Actinopolymorpha singaporensis: one gene and its partner. The protein of the gene in region 1 interacts with the protein of each later gene in a pairwise test. Links are inferred from orthologs where the notes say so. Each region holds a gene or a part of one and is shown on either strand. Other genes may lie near its edges. The genes, in order: BLU27_RS16910 and BLU27_RS26700.

Region 1 (3,314 bases):
CGACCAGGAGATGGAACAGGCCGCGGCGTCGTTGGGCGCCGGACGCTGGCTGACCTTCCGTCGGATCATCCTGCCCAACCTGCTACCAGCGATGACTGCAGGCACGGCGCTCGCGTTCACGCGTTCGATGGCGGAGTTCGGCTCGACGGTGCTCATCTCGGGCAACCTGCCGTTCAAGACCCAGGTCGCGGCAGTGAACATCTTCGGCAAGATCGAGAGTGACGATCCCATCGGCGCCGCGGCAGTGTCGACCGTACTGCTGGTCGTCGCCATGCTCGTACTAATCCTCCTCGACCTCGTTCAACGCTGGCGAGCTCGCCGTGGCTAGCGGTGGAGCGACGGGAGTCAGCACGTCCGGGCCGGCCGCCGCGAAGTACTGGCTGCGGACGCTCGCGTTGGTCTACCTGCTCTTTCTCCTGGTTCTGCCGGTCGGCCTGATCGCCTGGCGCACCTTCGGTGGTGGGATCGGCCCGTTCGTCACAGCTTTGACCTCCCCTGAGGCCGTGCACGCATTCCGGGTGACCGTCGTCGTCGCAGCCTGGGCGGTCGGGGCCAACACCGCCTTCGGGGTCGGGGCCTCGCTCCTACTCGTACGTCACGAGTTCCCCGGCAAGAGGCTGCTGGCAGCCCTCATCGAGCTGCCGATGGCCGTGTCACCCGTGGTGGTCGGCCTCGCCCTCACCCTGGTGTACGGCAGATTCACACCGATAGGTGGCTGGCTGGAGTCACGCGGCATCCAGGTGATCTTCTCGATCCCTGGCATGGTGCTCGCGACCGTGTTCGTCTCCCTCCCTCTCGTGGTGAGCGCGGTCGTCCCCGTGCTCGAAGAGCTCGGGGACGAGCAGGAGCAGGCCGCACAGACCCTCGGCGCCGGCTCCTGGCAGACCTTCAGCCGCATCACGCTCCCCGGCATCAGATGGGCACTCGGCTACGGTGTCGTCCTCTGCCTCGCCCGGGCCCTGGGCGAGTACGGCGCGGTCGCAGTCGTGTCGGGCCGCCTCGTCGGTCAGACTCAGACGCTCACGCTCTTCGTCGAGGAGCGGTTCCAGAACTTCGACCAGCCGGCCGCGTTCGCCGCGGCCACCGCTCTCGCGCTGCTCGCGATCGTGACCCTCCTGGTGACCAAACTGCTCAGGCCGAAGGGCGGCAGCTGATGACTATCGAAGTCCGCAACATCAACAAGTCCTTCGGTGACACACCGGTTCTGCGCGATGTCTCCGCAACGGTCGAATCCGGTTCACTCACCGCGCTCCTCGGACCCAGCGGCGGCGGGAAGTCGACCCTGCTCCGCGTGATCGCCGGGCTGGAGCAGCCCGATTCGGGCACAGTACGGATCTCCGGCGTGGACGCGACCCGCGTGGCGCCACAGCGGCGCAACGTGGGGTTCGTCTTCCAGCACTACGCCGCGTTCAAGCACATGACGGTCTTCAACAATGTCGCCTTCGGCCTGCAGGTACGCAAGCGCGGCAAGGATGAGATCCGCCGGCGCGTCACCGAACTCCTCGAACTCGTCCACCTCGAGCAGATGGCCAACCGATACCCCGCGCAGCTGTCCGGAGGGCAGCGGCAGCGGATGGCGCTCGCCCGGGCACTCGCCGTCGAGCCCGAGGTGCTTCTCCTCGACGAACCCTTTGGCGCGCTGGACGCTCAGGTACGCAAGGAACTCCGTGCGTGGCTCCGACGGCTGCACGACGAGGTGCACGTGACGACAGTGTTCGTCACCCACGACCAGGAGGAAGCGATCGAGATCGCCGACTCCATCGTCGTCCTCGCCAACGGAGTGGTCGAACAGGCCGGAAGCCCGCACGACATCTACGACAACCCGGCAAACCCTTTCGTGATGCGGTTCCTCGGCCCCGTCACAGAGATCGACGGCCAGCTGTACCGACCACACGACATCGACCTCTCGATCGAGCCACGGGCCGGCTCCACACCGGCGAGAGTCACCCGCGTGGTGAGGTTGGGCTTCGAGGTCCGGGTGGAGATGCAGATCGGCGAGCAGGAGGCGTGGGCACAGGTGACCCGCGGCCTTGCCGGACGGCTCGACCTCAGACCAGGTAGCACGATCCACATCATGCCGAGCCACGACTCCCGGCTCCGGGTGGAGACCGAGACGTTGCCGTCCGCCACCGCCTGACCATCCGCCGGGCTCGACCCCTCAAACACAGCCGGGCTCGCCAGGCACACCGCCGACCGTCATTCCAGGTTGGGGTCGATGAGCTGCTCCTGCGCTGACCCGTATGCAGGTACGTCCTAGAATCCTCGGGTGATGCTCGTCGACGCCGCCACCGTCCTACCCCACGTCACTCTGCTGCGTCTCGGACCCGGCACCAACCTGAGCACCGAACCTCCCACTCAGGTCGGCGTCCCGGTAACGCTGACGGCCCCCGCAGGGGCCGAGCTGAGCGTGCGGTTCGAGGCCGAGCTCGGGGACGCCGTCGGATACTGGCACCCGAGCCAAGGGTCGATGCGGACGCTGCCCGCCGACTGGGCCGGTAAATTGGTCACCAGTCTGGTCCACTCCGCGCCGATGGGTGCGCTCTACAACGCCGACGGTCAGGTCCTGTTCGGCTGGGCCGCCGATCGGCCGGTCGACGAGCTGACGATCCGGTACGGCGTGTCGGAGGAGCACAAGACCTTCGCCGTCGAGCTCCACGCCGCCGCCGATGAGCAGCGACTTCAGATGGTGTTGACCGCGGCCGGTGGATCCGTGTCGGAGGTTGTCCAGCGGCTGGCAGGCTGGATGTCGGCCCGGATCGACACGCCTGCTCTCTCGGCACCAACGTTGGCGACCGAGCCCGTCTACTCGACCTGGTACACCTTCACCCAGGACATCAGCGCCGAGGTGATCGAGTCCGAGGCGGCTCTGGCGGTGCCCATGGGCTGCCGCACGGTGTTCATCGACGACGGCTGGCAGCGCTTGGCCGTCGGACGCGGCTACCAAGGCTGCGGGGACTGGGTGCCGGACCCCGACAAGTTCCCCGACCTACGGGCCCACGTTCGACGCGTCCGAGCACTCGGTGCCGGTGTCGTGCTCTGGGTGGCTCCGTTACTGCTGGGCACGAACAGCGACGCGTACGCCGATCTGGCCAAGTACGCCACCCAGAGGCGGACGCCGGACGACTGCTTCGTTCTCGACCCGCGGCATCGTGAGGTCCGCGAGCACCTCGCTGAGGTCTGCCTGCGCCTGGTCACCGACTACGAGATCGACGGCCTCAAGATCGACTTCCTGGATACCGCGATGCGCTATCAGGGCACGCCACCGGTCGGCGACATCCACGATGTCGGTGAGGCGATGGCGGCCCTGCTCGGTC
Region 2 (3,217 bases), 2.2 Mb from region 1 along the record:
CGACAACGGCGCCGTGCGCGCGGTCTGCGAGCGCCGCGCATCCCTCCTCCCGGCCGGGATCGTGGCGGTGGACGGAGCGTTCGAGGTGGGGGATCCTGTCGATCTGGTCGACACCGAGGGCCGTACTGTCGCCCGCGGGCTGGTCAACTTCGACGCCCGCGAGCTTCCCGGCCTGCTCGGCCGGTCCACGCGGGACCTTGCTCGCGAGCTCGGTCCCGCCTACGAACGCGAGGTCGTTCACCGCGACGACCTCGTGCTCGTACCCGAACGTGACCGTACGATCGCGCACACCTGAATCACGCACTGGAGAAAGGCGGCGGTGTGAGCTCCGACGAGACGCGGATGTGGCACATCACCGTGACGGTGGCGGGCGAACCCCACGATCCGGACGAAGTACGCGCCGGGCTCGAACGCCTGGTCGAGGAGCGGCCGTTCCTGTTGACCGTGCGCTTCCAGGCGGACCGGGCGGAGGTGCGCTACTGGGAGCAGGCCACGGAGATCCTGGACGCCGCCTCGCTGGCGCTGCGGCTGTGGACCGAGCACCGCGAGAGCGCGGGGCTGCCCCAGTGGGAGGTCATCGGCCTGGAGGTGCTCGACCGGGACACCTTCACCATGCGGGTGGACGAGGGAACCGCCCCACCGCTGTTCGCGGGGATCGCCAGCGTCCGCCCCTACTAGTTTCGCGACGCTCACTCCTCGGCGCCCGATCCGCAGGACACGCCCTAGGATCGGGACCGTGACTGCTTCCGTGAACGCCGACGCCGTGAACGCAGGCGCCGACATCGACCGTGAGCGCGCGGCCGTTCTCGACGCCGCGGCCCGCGCCCGCGAGGCCGCCGTCGACCTGGCCGGCCGCTCCCGCGCCGACAAGGACGCCGCCCTGGCCGCGATGGGCGCCGCACTGCGCGCCCAGGCGGCGAGCATCGTCACCGCCAACGCGGCCGACGTGGAGCGGGCACGTGCGGCGGGAACACCCGACGCGATCATCGACCGGCTGCGGCTGGACGAGGGCCGGATCGCGGCGATGGCCGACGGCCTGGCCGAGGTCGCCGCGCTGACCGACCCGGTGGGCGAGGTGGTCCGCGGGTTCACGTTGCCGAACGGCCTGGAGCTTCGTCAGGTGCGGGTGCCGTTCGGCGTGGTCGGCATCATCTACGAGGCCCGCCCGAACGTCACCGCCGACGCGGCCGGCCTGTGCCTGAAGAGCGGGAACGCCGCCCTGCTGCGGGGTTCGTCCTCGGCGCGGGAGTCCAACGCCGCGATCGTGGACGTGCTGCGCAAGGCCCTGGTCGACGCCGGGCTGCCCGCCGACGCGGTCCAGCTCGTACCCGGCGACAGCCGCGAGTCGGTCGGGCACCTGATGCGGGCACGCGGTCTGGTCGACGTCCTCATCCCGCGCGGCGGCGCGAGCCTGATCCGCAGCGTCGTCGAGGGGTCCACGGTCCCGGTGATCGAGACCGGCGTCGGCAACTGCCACGTCTACGTCGACGCCGACGCCGACCTGGACATGGCCGTCTCCATCCTGCTGAACGCGAAGACCCAGCGCCCGAGCGTCTGCAACGCCGCCGAGTCGCTGCTCGTGCACGCCGACGCCGCCGAGGCGTTCCTGCCGCGTGCGCTGGCGGCGCTGCGCGACGCGGGGGTGACGGTGCACGGAGACGCCCGGGTCGCGGCGTACGACGAGAACGTCGTCCCGGCCACCGACGCCGACTGGGACGCGGAGTACCTCTCCCTGGACCTCGCCGCAGCCGTCGTCGACTCCCTCGAGGACGCCTGCCGGCACATTCGCCGGCACGGCTCGGGCCACACCGACGCGATCGTCACGCGTTCGCAGCCGGCGGCCCGCCGGTTCGTGCAGGCGGTCGACTCCGCCGCGGTGGTGGTGAACGCCTCGACCCGGTTCACCGACGGCGGGGAGTTCGGGTTCGGCGCGGAGATCGGCATCTCCACCCAGAAGCTGCACGCCCGCGGGCCGATGGGCCTGCCCGAGCTCACCTCGACCAAGTACGTCGTGGTCGGAGAGGGGCAGATCCGCGGCTGACGCGACGATCGCGCGGCCCCAGGGGGCCCGCGTGTCGTCGCCGGTGGCCCAGGGCCGTAGCCGACGGCCCGGCCCGGCGCGGTGAGCGGAGGGGTGCGGGGTAGGCTTTGCGCCCATGGCGTCCGTCGTACTTCTCGCACAGGAAGGTCCGGAACTGCCCGTCCCCGGGCCGGTGTTCGGGCTCATCGCCTTCCTGATCCTGTTCATCCTCCTGGCGATCACGCTCGCCTTCGGTAAGGGCCGGCCGCACGCCTGAGCCCGACGCAGATGCGTACGCACAGCCCGGCGGTCCGGAGGGCCTGGTGAACGACCGACGTCCCCGCCTGGGCGTGATGGGCGGCACGTTCGACCCCATCCACAACGGCCACCTGGTGGCCGCGAGCGAGGTCCAGGCCGACTTCGACCTCGACGAGGTGATCTTCGTACCAACCGGCCAGCCCTGGCAGAAGGGTGCCCGGCAGGTCGCGGAGGCCGAGGACCGCTACCTCATGACGGTGATCGCCACCGCGTCCAACCCGAGGTTCTCGGTGAGCCGGGTCGACATCGACCGCCCGGGACTCACCTACACCGTCGACACGTTGCGTGACCTGCGGGCCGCGCGGGGGCCGGATGCGGAGTTCTTCTTCATCACCGGTGCGGACGCGCTGACCCAGATCCTGACCTGGCGCGACGTCGACGAGCTGTTCCGGATGGCGCACTTCGTCGGGTGCACCCGGCCGGGCCACACCTTCGAGATCGACCGGCTTCCCAAGGACGCCGTCACCCTCCTGGAGATCCCGGCGCTGGCCATTTCCTCCACGGAGTGTCGCGAGCGCGTCGCGGCGGGTCGCCCGATCTGGTACCTCGTCCCCGACGGCATCGTTCAGTACATCAACAAGAGGCGGATGTACCTCAAGCCGTGAGATCCTGGAGTGGACCTTACGTCGAACAGATACGCCGTTCCGAAAAGTTCGTCACGGAATCGGCGAGAAAGGACCTCGTGCCCGCAACGACCGAAGCCGTCGAGCTGGCACAGCTGGCCGCCCGGGCCGCTTCTGACAAGCTGGCCCGCGACATCGTCGCATTCGATGTCTCCGAGCGGCTCGCCATCGCCGACGCGTTCCTTCTGTGCTCCGCAACCAACGACCGTCAGGTCGGCGCCATCGTCCGGGAGATCCAGGACCGACTGGCCGCCGC

What was found.
Region 2: the proteins of BLU27_RS16910 (region 1) and BLU27_RS26700 interact in binary tests that used the Escherichia coli proteins (3 or more experiments, as listed by UniProt). The link is inferred for Actinopolymorpha singaporensis from one-to-one orthologs.

Annotation. Positions count from the first base shown.
Region 1 is NZ_LT629732.1:3,727,181-3,730,494, reverse strand. Bases 146-3,145 are described here. They hold BLU27_RS16910 (sulfate/molybdate ABC transporter ATP-binding protein), read left to right. Parts: upstream 146-1,153; coding sequence 1,154-2,137; downstream 2,138-3,145. Other genes in these bases: BLU27_RS16905 (glycoside hydrolase family 36 protein), read left to right, coding at 2,270-3,145; BLU27_RS16915 (sulfate ABC transporter permease subunit), read left to right, coding at 321-1,154; cysT (sulfate ABC transporter permease subunit CysT), read left to right, coding at 146-328. Outside these bases: more of cysT, read left to right, coding at 1-145; more of BLU27_RS16905, read left to right, coding at 3,146-3,314. UniProt on the Escherichia coli protein: Part of the ABC transporter complex CysAWTP involved in sulfate/thiosulfate import. Responsible for energy coupling to the transport system.
Region 2 is NZ_LT629732.1:5,954,952-5,958,168, reverse strand. Bases 9-2,911 are described here. They hold BLU27_RS26700 (glutamate-5-semialdehyde dehydrogenase), read left to right. Parts: upstream 9-781; coding sequence 782-2,041; downstream 2,042-2,911. Other genes in these bases: nadD (nicotinate-nucleotide adenylyltransferase), read left to right, coding at 2,341-2,911; BLU27_RS29655 (hypothetical protein), read left to right, coding at 2,157-2,297; BLU27_RS26705 (hypothetical protein), read left to right, coding at 322-678; proB (glutamate 5-kinase), read left to right, coding at 9-295. In the rest of the region: more of proB, read left to right, coding at 1-8; more of nadD, read left to right, coding at 2,912-2,943; rsfS (ribosome silencing factor), read left to right, coding at 3,021-3,217. UniProt on the Escherichia coli protein: Catalyzes the NADPH-dependent reduction of L-glutamate 5-phosphate into L-glutamate 5-semialdehyde and phosphate. The product spontaneously undergoes cyclization to form 1-pyrroline-5-carboxylate.